One region of the Pseudoalteromonas sp. KG3 genome, then DNA from elsewhere that is predicted to be linked to it. Evidence: predicted binding sites of a transcription regulator. Region 1 holds the regulator's gene; each other region holds the start of a gene.
What was found. The regulator sigma-54, encoded in region 1, starts transcription at its own class of promoters, with help from an activator protein. The targets are predictions, from matches to a motif close to GTTGGCACGNNNNTNGNNT.
Positions count from the first base shown of each region.

Region 2: NDQ71_RS14775 (PspA/IM30 family protein) is a predicted target of sigma-54. The motif match lies at 1,767-1,785, and genes of this name have one in related genera.
Region 3: NDQ71_RS06250 (flagellar hook-length control protein FliK) is a predicted target of sigma-54. The motif match lies at 1,375-1,393, and genes of this name have one in related genera.
Region 4: NDQ71_RS06480 (flagellar basal body rod protein FlgF) is a predicted target of sigma-54. The motif match lies at 1,341-1,359, and genes of this name have one in related genera.

Region 1 is NZ_CP098523.1:2,062,138-2,065,319, forward strand. It holds gene lptB (LPS export ABC transporter ATP-binding protein) at 1-418, shown strand, start outside; gene NDQ71_RS09810 (RNA polymerase factor sigma-54) at 485-1,981, shown strand; gene hpf (ribosome hibernation promoting factor) at 2,010-2,297, shown strand; gene ptsN (PTS IIA-like nitrogen regulatory protein PtsN) at 2,302-2,754, shown strand; gene rapZ (RNase adapter RapZ) at 2,775-3,182, shown strand, end outside.
Region 2 is NZ_CP098523.1:3,122,793-3,125,974, reverse strand. It holds gene NDQ71_RS14790 (copper chaperone PCu(A)C) at 1-407, opposite strand, end outside; gene NDQ71_RS14785 (hypothetical protein) at 510-833, opposite strand; gene NDQ71_RS14780 (PspC domain-containing protein) at 843-1,046, opposite strand; gene NDQ71_RS14775 (PspA/IM30 family protein) at 1,058-1,726, opposite strand; gene dusA (tRNA dihydrouridine(20/20a) synthase DusA) at 1,963-2,895, opposite strand; gene NDQ71_RS14765 (hypothetical protein) at 3,083-3,182, opposite strand, start outside.
Region 3 is NZ_CP098523.1:1,300,050-1,303,231, forward strand. It holds gene NDQ71_RS06250 (flagellar hook-length control protein FliK) at 1-1,305, opposite strand, end outside; gene fliJ (flagellar export protein FliJ) at 1,439-1,885, opposite strand; gene fliI (flagellar protein export ATPase FliI) at 1,885-3,182, opposite strand, start outside.
Region 4 is NZ_CP098523.1:1,346,922-1,350,103, forward strand. It holds gene flgG (flagellar basal-body rod protein FlgG) at 1-518, opposite strand, end outside; gene NDQ71_RS06480 (flagellar basal body rod protein FlgF) at 540-1,304, opposite strand; gene flgE (flagellar hook protein FlgE) at 1,460-2,815, opposite strand; gene NDQ71_RS06490 (flagellar hook assembly protein FlgD) at 2,873-3,182, opposite strand, start outside.

The DNA.
Region 1 (3,182 bases):
AGAAACTCGCAAAGACCTAAAAAAACAAGCCAGAGAAGAAGCCCTCGACAGCTTACTTGATGAATTTAGCATTCAACATATTCGTGACAGCCAAGGTATGGCGTTATCGGGTGGTGAACGCCGTCGCGTTGAAATTGCGCGCGCTTTAGCCGCAAATCCAAAATTTATCCTGCTAGATGAGCCTTTTGCTGGCGTTGATCCTATTTCAGTGTTAGATATAAAGAAGATTATTGAACACCTTAAAAACCGTGGTATTGGCGTACTTATTACCGACCACAATGTACGAGAAACCCTTGATGTTTGTGAAAAAGCCTACATAGTTTCTCATGGGGAGTTAATTGCATCAGGCACACCTGAGCATGTACTTGCCGACCAAACAGTTCGCGATGTTTACCTGGGTGAGCAATTTAGGCTATAAAGCCACACTCGGTAAAGCATCTGCTAAACTTAACAATGACAACAATAAAAGGATTGTTAGAGATACATGAGGCAATCACTCCAGCTGCGCATGGGCCAGCAACTTACAATGACACCGCAACTGCAACAAGCTATTCGCTTATTGCAGCTCAGTACATTGGATCTCCAGCAAGAAATTCAAGAAGCGCTAGATAGCAATCCGTTGTTAGAACTAGAAGAACATGAATATTCAGAAGATGCTGCTGGCAAAAACGAACAAAAACAAGACAACGATGACTTAACTGTCAGTGCCTCAGCGGACGACAAGCCTAGCGAATACGAACAAGAAAGCAGCGAAGCATTAAGTAAAGAAACCCTCAGTGACGAAATGGCAATGGACGTCACTTGGGATGAATACATGAGTGCTGCGCCTAACAGTTCATCGGGGCCAATGCCCGAAGATGAATCTATTTATCAAGGCGCCTCAACAGAGACCTTGCATGAATATTTAATGTGGCAGTTACAGCTAACGCCCTTTAGCCCAACCGATGAAGCAATCGCCATTGCCATTGTTGAGGCCATTGATGACTCTGGTATTTTAACACTCAGCTGTGAAGACCTTGTAGAGAGCTTAAATCAAGGCAACAGCGAAGAAGAAATCGAACTGGACGAAGTGCAAGCGGTTTTAAAGCGCATTCAATTATTTGATCCTGTTGGCATTGCCGCCCGTAGTTTACAAGAGTGTTTATGTATTCAATTAAATCAATTTGATCCTGCAACTCCTTGGATTGCAGAGACAAAAATGATTTTAACGGATCATATCGATTTATTAGCTAGTCGCGACTATCGCACTTTGATGAAAAAGACTAAGCTTAAAGAAGAAGATTTAAAAGAAGTCATGACACTGATCCACAGTCTCAACCCAAAGCCTGCGGATACCATAGTACGGGAAGAGTCAGAGTACGTTATTCCTGATGTATCAGTGAAAAAAATTAAAGGCCGCTGGGTGGTTGAACTTAATCCAGACAGCATGCCAAAAATTAGAGTGAACAGCCAATATGCGGCCATGTCACGCTCCGTTAAATCGAGCACTGACAGCCAATTTATTCGTTCGCATCTGCAAGAAGCTAAATGGTTTATAAAAAGCCTAGAAAGTCGTAACGACACATTACTCAAAGTAACCAACTGCATTGTTAAACAGCAGCAAGGATTCTTTGAACATGGCCCTGAAGCTATGCGCCCGATGGTGCTAAATGACGTTGCTGAAATGGTTGAAATGCATGAGTCGACAATTTCTCGCGTAACAACCCAAAAATACATGCATACTCCACGGGGTATTTTTGAGCTAAAATATTTTTTCTCAAGTCATGTAAGCACTGAGAACGGCGGTGAATGTTCGTCTACCGCAATTCGCGCATTGATCAGAAAACTGATCAGCGCAGAAAACTCAGCGAAACCATTGAGTGATAGTAAAATTGCAGATATATTGGCAGAGCAAGGTATCAAAGTAGCTAGACGGACTATTGCAAAATACCGCGAGTCACTGGCTATTCCACCGTCAAATCAAAGAAAGAGTTTGATTTAAGGCGTAAAATCAAAAAAGGAAAATGCTTATGCAACTAAATTTAACTGGTCGTCACGTAGAAATTACTGATTCATTAAGAGACTATGTAAACAATAAGTTTGCGAAGCTTGAGAGGCATTTTGATCACATCAACAATGTCCATGTTATTCTTGACGTTGAAAAGCTAAGCCAAAAAGCAGAAGCCACAATACATGTTAGTGGCGCTGAATTATTTGCCTCAACTGAGCACCAAGACATGTATGCAGCCATTGACGGACTAATTGACAAACTTGACCGTCAAGTAATCAAACACAAAGAGAAGCACGCTCGACACTAATACTATGAAATTAAGCTCACTTATTTGCCAGGACTGCAGCAAAGCTGCGGTCCTTTTTAATAGCAAAAAACGGATCATTGAATTTATCAGCCAATTGGCTCATGAACAACTTCCTCAGCTATCACAACAAGAAATCCTCGATGCATTACTCGCCAGAGAAAAACTAGGCAGTACGGGGATTGGTCGTGGTATTGCTATTCCACATGGCCGTATGACGGGTATTGAAAGCCCACTAGCGATAATTTTAGTAAGCGAAACACCGATTAATTTTGATGCGATTGATAACCGTCCTGTGGATCTCTTTATCGCCCTCATCGTACCAGATGGTGATAGCCAACTTCATTTAAAGACGTTAGCCACAATTGCTGATAAACTTAACGATAAAGATTTTTGCAAACAATTACGTAGTGCAAAAACAGATCAAGATTTATATCACGTTATTGTTGAGCAGTCGTAGCCAAATGAAGGAGAGTTTACATGGAGTTAATCATCATCAGTGGCCGCTCTGGCTCAGGTAAATCTGTTGCACTGCGCGTAGTCGAAGATCTTGGCTATTATTGTGTTGATAATATTCCAGTAAACTTATTACCTTCATTAGTGCGTAGTGTTTCTGATAATTACGACAAAATTGCAGTTAGCATTGATGTGCGTAATTTACCGAAAGAACAAGAAGAATTTAACGATATTCTTGAATACTTGCCAGGTTTCGCCAATCCAACATTATTTTATTTAGATTGTGATGATCAAACGCTGATCAAACGCTTTTCTGAAACTCGCCGCTTACACCCATTATCATTGGATTCTTTGCCGCTCGATTTAGCTATCAAACAAGAAAAAGTATTACTTGATGTGCTAACAACTCGTGCCGATTTTATGCTGGATACC
Region 2 (3,182 bases), 1.1 Mb from region 1:
AGTTTAAGTTCTTGCCCTATTTTTAATGGCTCTTTTGGCTCAAATACCATTAAGTGATAACCACCTGGCTTAAAATCGAGTTGTTGATGAGCCTTGATCTGTAGCGTATCTACTTTTTGCATTTTCATCATGCCATTAACATGCTGATGTTCATGGATCTCAACACGCCCTAAGCTCTCAACCGTTACCTTGGTTAGTTCGATAGCTGTGTCACCATGGTTTACCAGTGTTAAATAACCAGCGCTGGATTTACTCCCCGGTAAAAAGTCTCTTATTTGAGCATTGTTAACAACAATTTCGTTAACCGTATCATGTTGGTGATCTGCATGAGCTAATAACGCAGAAGAATAAAGACCCATAGCTAAAATAGCAGGCGTGAGCATAGTAAGTAATGACTTAAACGACATTTCGATCCTTGTTATATTTAATCACTTTAAATGCTAAATTTAGCATATTTGCGAAAAAATAGTCAGCTAAATTAATATCGAAGGTAATTTCAGTGGCTCAAATTAAGCCACTTTATGATTATCAGTAACAAGCCAGCATAAGCAAACGATCAGTAATAATGGCCAAGCAATCATTAAAGAGCCAAAAAGCAAGGCTAACATCACACCAACCCCAACAATAAGACCCGCTCCAAGCACGCCAACGCTGACCAGTGCTATTACCGCTATAACCACGATCACCGCCACTAATGCACCAAATAACTCAATGCCAACCCAACTTAGGTCTGCAATCCATAGAGGTAATTGCCATGAATCAAATCGCACCACCTCAAATGGATTAAATGCTATGCACAACACTACCAATAAGCAAAACGCAATAATTTTCATGGCTCTTCCCTAGTACGCTTTATTGTCTAAACAACAATGAGCAATTAAGTAACCTGCACCGATAAAGACAGGAAACTGGATAAAAAGTACAATCGTTGCAAGCCTAGTCGCCCAGATAGGAAAATCGAACCGGCGCGCTAAGCCACTACATACACCCGATATTTTTTTATTTAACGGATCTTTACCCCAACGAGTATGGTTATACGTGTTCATTGTCATTACTCCTAGGCGGTCTGTTTCAATTTAGCTTTAAGCTCTGCAAGCTCATTCTCTAACGCTTCATCTTTTACTAATGCGTCTATTTGCTCTGCAGTTGAATGCTGCTTCGCTGTTACATCATAAGCCTCAACCTGCGCTTCTATTGATTCCACGCGTCGCTCAATGACATCAAAGCGAGAAAGTGCGTGCGCGACTTTATCGCTATTCAATTGTTGATTAACACGCACCCGTGCATTCAATACATGGTGAACCTGCGCTAGGCTTTGCTGCTTAGCTTTAGCCGCAGTTAGTTTGTCTTGTAAACGCTGCGCGTCATCACGTAACTTAGCTAATGAATCGGTTAATTTAACCAGCTCTGGTTCAATCGCCGCTAATTCTGTTGCAACACGTTGTTTTTCTTTAAGTGCTGCTGTGGCTAAATCATCTCGCCCTTTGCTCACTGCTATCTCAGCTTTTGCTTGCCATTGTGCTATCGAGGTTTTTTTATCCGCTTGCTGGCGCTGTAACGCTTTTTCTTCGCAAAGAATAGTCGCCGCAGTCGTGCGGCACTCATCCAATGCTTGCTGCATTTCGTGGATTAATAAGTTAAGTAATTTTTCTGGATCTTCCGCTTTATCTAAAACAGCAACTAGGTTTGATTGAATTAGATCATTAACGCGATTAATTAAGCCCATGGTTTTCTCCTGTTGATTATGGGTGATTACAACAAAGAGATTCCAAGACTTGTGCCAAGTAATGAAAATAATAAATTAAATGATAAAAAACAAAAGAATAGGATTTAAAAGTAGAAATAAAACTGACTTTGACATGAATGTAATTAAGTTAATTTGACTAAAAAAATGATTTTTTAACCACTATTTAGGATCAAAAAAAGCCACTAAAAAGTGGCTTTTTTAGCTAACTTGTTTATCTACTCAGGCACAAAACTAAGCGCTTTATCCATCACTGATAAATCAGCCTGTTTGCCATGGCCGTTTTCAGAAAGGTGACGTCTGTAACCTCGAGCGCCGGGTTGACCTTGAAAAATACCTAACATATGTCGTGCAATATGCCAAAAATTAGCACCTTGGCGCATTTCATCTTCAATGTAATCATACATAGCGCGCACCACATCATGACGAGAAAGTGTAAATGGGCTGTCCCCATAAATTTTTTCGTCAACTTCGCTTAAAATAAACGGATTACTGTAAGCTTCTCGACCTATCATTACACCATCGATATGAGCTAAATGCGCAAGACTATCTGCAATCGTTTTAACGCCACCATTTAAGCTCAGATCAAGTTGCGGGTAATCTTTTTTTAATTGATAAACTCTTGGGTAATCAAGTGGTGGCACTTCGCGGTTTTCTTTCGGACTTAAACCACTGAGCCAAGCTTTACGGGCATGAATAATAAAATCGTCGCAACCAACCTTATGAGTGGCCTCAATTAGAGCACATAAAAACTCATAAGAATCTTGTTCGTCTATACCAATACGCGTTTTAACCGTAACGGGGATATTAACTTGCGCTTTCATCGCTGCAACACATTCAGCAACCAATTGCGGTTCAGCCATTAAACAGGCACCGAAGCGACCATTTTGCACCCGATCTGATGGGCAACCAACATTTAGGTTTACTTCGTCGTAGCCACGCTCTTCGGCAAGTTTTGCACACTGTGCCAACGCTTGCGGATCAGAGCCACCTAATTGTAAGGCAACAGGATTTTCATGGTGGTTAAAATGCAGGTAATCACCGCGACCAAATAGAATCGCTCCAGTGGTCACCATTTCGGTATAAAGCACCGCATGCTTAGTCATTTTACGATGAAAAGTACGGCAATGGCGATCTGTCCAATCAAGCATGGGGGCCACAGAAAAACGTCTATTCAAAGTAAAATCCTCAGGTTAATTAGTCACAGGTGGTAGCGACGTAAAAGCGCTGCATTTTACACAAATAGCTAGGCTGCTTCAATGATAAGCATTGAGCCACTTACAAGCCCAAAGCAACAGCTGTAAATGGCTCAATTAAGATTTATTATCTAACCTCAGGTTATTTAACTAAGTAATCATAATTAACACCGCTCACTTCAACAACGGTTACTGCAAGTTCGGTGTAATTTTTAATTTTAGGGTTTACCAGTTTAGCTCCG
Region 3 (3,182 bases), 760 kb from region 1:
AGTGCTGACAAAATTTTGTAATTGCTGGCTTAATGCCTGTTTTTGCACAGGACTTAACAGCGAAATGTCTTTACTTAGTTGAGTTAGCTCTGCCGTGTTCATAGTCGCAACGGCCGTGCTAGGTTTTGCAACTTCTTTACTATTAAGCTCTACAAATTCAGCCAGTATTTGTTTTAAATCAGTTACGTTAGCCGTTGTGGCACCTTGCTCACGGATAGCATTTACTTGTGTTTGCAACTGTTGCCGTTGCTCTGGTGTTAAGTTAACTAATAATGGATCTGCATTTTTTTGTCCTGCCGGTTGTTCACTCAGCAATAACTTGGTGCTCTGATCTAACGCTGCATCATTAGGTTTTGTGGGATTTTCAATGTGTTGTGCAGCAGCGTGTGCTGATGGCGCAGTATTAACCGGTTTTGTATTGCTTGCCTCACCCGCCATTAAAGCGGTTTTTATAGCCGCAGCAGCCTCTGTTAGCGATGCGCTTGCATCCCCCTTAATCGAACTGCTCTGCTCTGCTGCTTGTGATGCATAAGCACTTGGCTTTATTTTTTCACCATCGCTGTCTGCAACAACCTCTTTAACTAATGCAGAGCCTGATAATACAGGAGATTGCTGAGCCAGTACTTTATTCAGCGGCATATCTTTTGCCAATTGTTCGTCTTTAGCTGACTGTTTGTCTTTGACTGATTGCACGTCATCGATGATAGGTGTGACAGCGTCTCCACCAGCAGTATTCCCCTTGAGTTGCAACTGTTTATCAATGGCTTCTGCAACAACGGTTTTTTCTGTTAGCAGCGTCGCTTTTAGTTGCTTATCAACAGGCTCATCAGCCTCTAGTGGGGTGTCAATAATAGGGGTTACTTTGTCAATAGGGCGCGGTGTTTTTAACTCAATCAGTGTATCAGGATCAATTGCTTCTTCTTGATAACTACCAAATTGGGTAGTGAGTGTAGAGTTTGTAGCTGAAGTACTATTTACGCTGGTATCCATATTATTTGCCGCAGTGATCTGGGCGAGCATATCATCACCAGAAATCGTAGAATCACTTTCAGCGTCGTTGTCGATTGCTGTTTTTTCAGTGCTTTCTGCTTTGTCTTGAACTACAACTAACTCGCTAAGCTTACTGCTATTAGGCTCTTTAACAAGGGGTTCAACACTATTATGCGCAGTTTGTAGTTGAGTAAAAAAGTCACCACCTTGAGTGCTTTCATTATCTGTTGCTGCACTGCCTTTGGTACTGTCTTTTTTGTTTAACTGAACATCCTTATCAGTTGAGATAAACACTGAAAGCTCACTAATAGCCATAATTCACCTAGATTAAAAGTGGCAATTTGCCGCCGCAGTTTGCCAAAATAAATACTTCATGTATTAAATAAGCAAGTAATATGCCTAAGCTGATTAGAATAAATAAATAAATAATCCAACTTAGCGCAATGAATTATAAACTGCGGTGTCTTTGGTAAAATTGATTTGCTGAGAATTCATCCAACATTTTTTGTTCATTCTTTTGCGCAAGCACATTTGCTTTCAGTTGTTGTTTTTCTATTAACTTAGCAACCGCTTTGGCTTTAATTTGTTGTTTTAGCCATAAACTTTGCCGTTGCGAAACAACTTGCTTCGCAGTACTTACGGTATTCGCTTGCTGGCGAATGGCTTCTTCTATTTTGGCAATAAACGCATGATACTGGCTAAACCCTGCACTACTTAACCCAGATTGCCCCTTCAGATGTAATTGCTGAGTATACTCCAGCCTAAAGTTATTCAATCCCTGCAGCTTTTGTTGATTAACTTGCAAGTTTTGCTGCGCTTGCAAAAAATTCATCCGTAACGACTCTTCTTTATCGTTTTCTATTTTTAGCAATAAATCGAGCTTATTATTCGCCATTATGCTTGTCCTAATAATTGCGCAAGCCCTTGCAAGCCATCGTCATAACTGATCACCTCTTTCATGCCTTGTTGTAAAAAGGCATTCACTCTTGGCATCATATTGATTGCTTGATCCAACATTTGATCGGTGCCTTTTTGATAAGCCCCTAAGGTGATCATATCTTTATTTTGCTGGAACATTGAGTACACTTGTTTTAACACGCGTGCTTGCTGCATATGAGGCTCAGAAACAACTTGCGGCATAACCCGAGAAATTGATTTTTCAATATCTATCGCTGGGTAATGGCCACTATCAGCAAGCTCACGTGATAACACGATATGGCCATCTAAAATTGCTCGCGCAGCGTCAGCTATAGGGTCTTGCATATCATCACCTTCACTGAGTACCGTAAAAAATGCGGTAATCGAGCCTTGCCCTTCACCACCATTGCCCGCCCGCTCCACCAGCGCTGGGAGTTTTGCAAATACTGACGGTGGGTAGCCTTTTGTTGCTGGGGGCTCACCTACAGCAAGTGCTATTTCACGTTGCGCCATGGCATAACGCGTTACCGAATCCAGTAACAATAGAACATTTAAACCTTGATCCCGAAAATATTCAGCTATAGTCACGGCACTTTCACAACCTTTTAAACGCATCAAAGGGGAAGCATCGGCAGGAGCCGCCACCACCACTGAACGTTTGCGCCCTTCTACTCCGAGTATTTCTTCAATGAATTCTTTTACTTCGCGGCCACGTTCACCGACAAGGCCAACCACGATAACATCCGCTTCTGAGCCGCGTGTCATCATACCCAGTAATACTGATTTACCCACACCGGAGCCTGCGAATAACCCCATGCGCTGGCCTTGACCAACAGTGATCACGGAATTAATCGCGCGTACGCCAACATCCATTGGTTGGGTGATCGGTCGTCGTGATAACGGGTTAATGGTATTTTGCGCAAATTTTAAATAATGCTCAGCCTTGATTGCGCCTAGGCCATCCAATGGACGCCCAAGCCCATCAACAACACGGCCAAGTAAACTCATGCCGACCGGTAACCCTGTGTCGTTTACTTGTGGGATCACCCGTGCACCTGGCAGCACACCTGAAATATGATCGTTGGGCATTAAATACAATGTTTGATCGTTAAAGCCAACAATTTCAGCATCAACAAAACCGTGCATCGTCTCAATTTTGCATTGACTACCCACAGGTGCCCGTAACCCTTTCGCTTCTAAAGTTAACCCTACAACACGGGTTAAAATTCCAGCAACTGCGGGGGTAGGCCGATGAATATGCTGTTGATATTGTT
Region 4 (3,182 bases), 720 kb from region 1:
TGACCAATCACCACATTTTCAGGCTGCCCGGCAATGCGCACAGATACTTCGCCATCTTGCGATACGGTAATTGACTGCGCATCATCAGGCACATTCATTTCCGGCTGTACTGGAAAACCAGCACCTGCGGTGACAATGCGGCCATCTTCATCGGTAGTAAATTGACCATTGCGAGAATAAGCAATATTACCGTCAGGCTGCAACACCTCAAAAAAACCAGGGCCGGAGATCATCCAATCCAATGAATTCTCAGTGGTTAACATATTACCTTGAGAAAAGTTTTTCTGGTTGGCAACAACTTTAGTGCCTGCACCGAGCATTAAACCTGAAGGCATTTCGGTATCTTGTGATGAACGGCCACCCGGCTGATTAATATTTTGGTACAGCAAATCTTCAAACACCGCACGGCTTTTCTTATAACCAACAGTGCTGGCATTGGCTAAATTATTTGAGATCACCGATATATCGGTTTGTTGAGCATCAAGCCCGGTTTTACTTATCCACAATGCAGGATTCATACTAATGTCCTCTCAATAAAGTTAAACAATACGCAGTAATTGAGTATGTCGTTCGTCAATTTCTTCTGCCGTTTTCATCAGCTTAACTTGTAATTCAAATTGGCGTTGATGGCTTATCATATCCACCATTTCATGTACTGGATTCACATTTGACATTTCTAAGGTGCCACTGAGCACCTTCACATCATTAGAGATGTCGCAAAATCCACAAATATCATTTTCAAGCAATTCAGGTTTTGGTCGAAACAGACCATCATTGCCTTTTTCAAGCTCAGAGTTGTTTGCCTTAATTACCTTTAAACGGTCGACAACTTCTAAAAAGTTGGCTGGCGCTCCTTGCGGGCGTACTTGGATCGAGCCATCTTCGCTGAATTCAATTTTTTCAATTGGTAGCGGTAAGATGATAGGTCCACCTTCGCCAACAACTTGACGGCCATGACTGGTCATTAAAGCGCCATCGGGTGTGATATTCAGCGCACCGACTTTAGTATATGCCTCATTACCTGATGCATCTTGTACCGTTAGCCAGCCTTTATCGCTCATCGCAATGTCAAGATCACGGCCAGTTTCAACTATACCGCCAGAGGTCATATTCGAGCCTGGGCGCTCTTGCATAGTAAAAACACGTGTTGGTAAACCTTCCCCAAACGCTTGCATCGAACGTGCTTGTGCGAAGTCAGACTTGAAACCTGTGGTATTCGCGTTTGCTAAATTATTTGCTTTGAGCCCTAGGCCCAGCAAACTTTGCTTAGCCCCAGACGCTGCAATGTAGACCATCTTGTCCATAACATCGACTCATGTTAAAAATCTATAACGTAACAAATGCAAGATAAGTGCCACAATAAATTGACGTGATAAATGCTAGCAAGATAGTGCAAACAAAAAAGGCCGCTAAAAAATAGCGACCTAAGTGTCGGATTATAAAAATATTAAAACGGAGATTAGCGGATCTGCAAAATAGCTTGCTGTAGCGTTGAGTTCACTTCCAGTGCACGCGAGTTGGCTTGGAAGTTACGTTGTGCGCTGATCAAATCAACTAACTCATTGGTTAAGTTTACATTCGATTGCTCTAACGCCGATGAGCTAATTTTACCAAATGCGCCCGAATTAGCTTCTCCAGCTATCGGCTCACCAGAGGTTAAACTTTTCTTCCACGAAGTGTTGCCGACTTGTTGTAAGCCCTGAGAATTTGAAAAGCGGGTTAACGCAACTTGTCCTAAATAATTAGAATCACCGTTACTATAAGAAGCAACAATTTTTCCATCGACACCAATATCAATATTTGCCAACCGCCCCACAGCCGCACCATCTTGGTCTAGTACTTTATTTTCAAAAGATCCCGCATGTTGTGTCGGTATTTTTGAAGAAGTGCCCGCTTCATCACGCCAATTGACAGTTACATTGTTAGGAAAGCTAGCGCCATTGCTTAAAATACCTGTCAGGTTAGCGCCATCGAAGACCACTGAATCAAATGTATTTGTCGTATTTGCGGTACCGTTGGTATTGAGTGGTAACCCGTTAGCGTCAAACTGAAATGTTGAAATTGGAGTATATGGTCCAGTAGCGCCTTGCGGGCTTCCATCTGGGTTTACTACTTGACCGTCTAAGGTCGAATAGACTTCCCATTCGTTAGCATTTCCTGTAACCGCTGCATCTGTTTTCACAAAGTACAATTGCATGGTATGCGATTCACCTAACGAATCATAAATATTGGTTGAGGTAGAGTGAGTAATTGAGCCAGATTGGGTTGGATCAAATGGTGTAACAGATGGCGCTGCTTTGGTCGAATCCAACCGAAAAGACGAATATATATTTGTCGTAGCACGCGGTGCACCAGATGAGTCCGGAATTTGAATCGCGGTAGATGTGCTCAAACTCACTGATGTCGCATCCCCGCTTGATGGATCCACAGGGAAACCTTGTAAAAAGCTACCTCTTGAGTCAACGATAAAATTATCTTTGTTTAATTTAAACGCACCTGCACGAGTAAAGGTATGATCTTGTGAACCCAGCTCAGAACTAAGAGCAAAATACCCTTCTCCGCCGATTGCAAGATCCAGTGAATTTTGCGTACCTAATGTTGAACCTTGGTGAAACTGTTGAGATACAGATGTTGTTTGCACACCATCACCATTTTTAGTTTTACCCGAGGTAAAAACTGATGATGCATACACATCAGCAAACTCAGCTCTCGACTCTTTAAAACCTGTGGTATTTACATTGGCGATGTTATTAGCTGTAACATCTAAATCTTTTTGTGCGGCAGCGATGCCTGTTAACGCAATATTGAAGCTCATAATTGACCTCTAAATTGTTAATATTTAGCCTTCGGCTAGAAATATACTTTAAATGGTTTATGCAATTTCTGCGACATCAGTCAGCTTAATCGCACCGGCTTTAGTGTTGATAATGATGCCATTAGCGCCATTAATACTTACACTTTCAATGTTTTTATATGTGGCTACAGGTAAACTGGTAAATTCCTCACCCATGCTGCCCTCAGCTTTTATACTGTATTCTCCTGCTGGAAGGCTTTCACCTGCTTCATTTTTACCATCCCAGTTAAAGCGTAAACCGCCTGCTGGTTGAGTATCTAAATTAATAGTTCTCACAAGTTGTCCAGAGGCATCCGTAATACTGAGCTTTAAATCTTTAACAGGACTT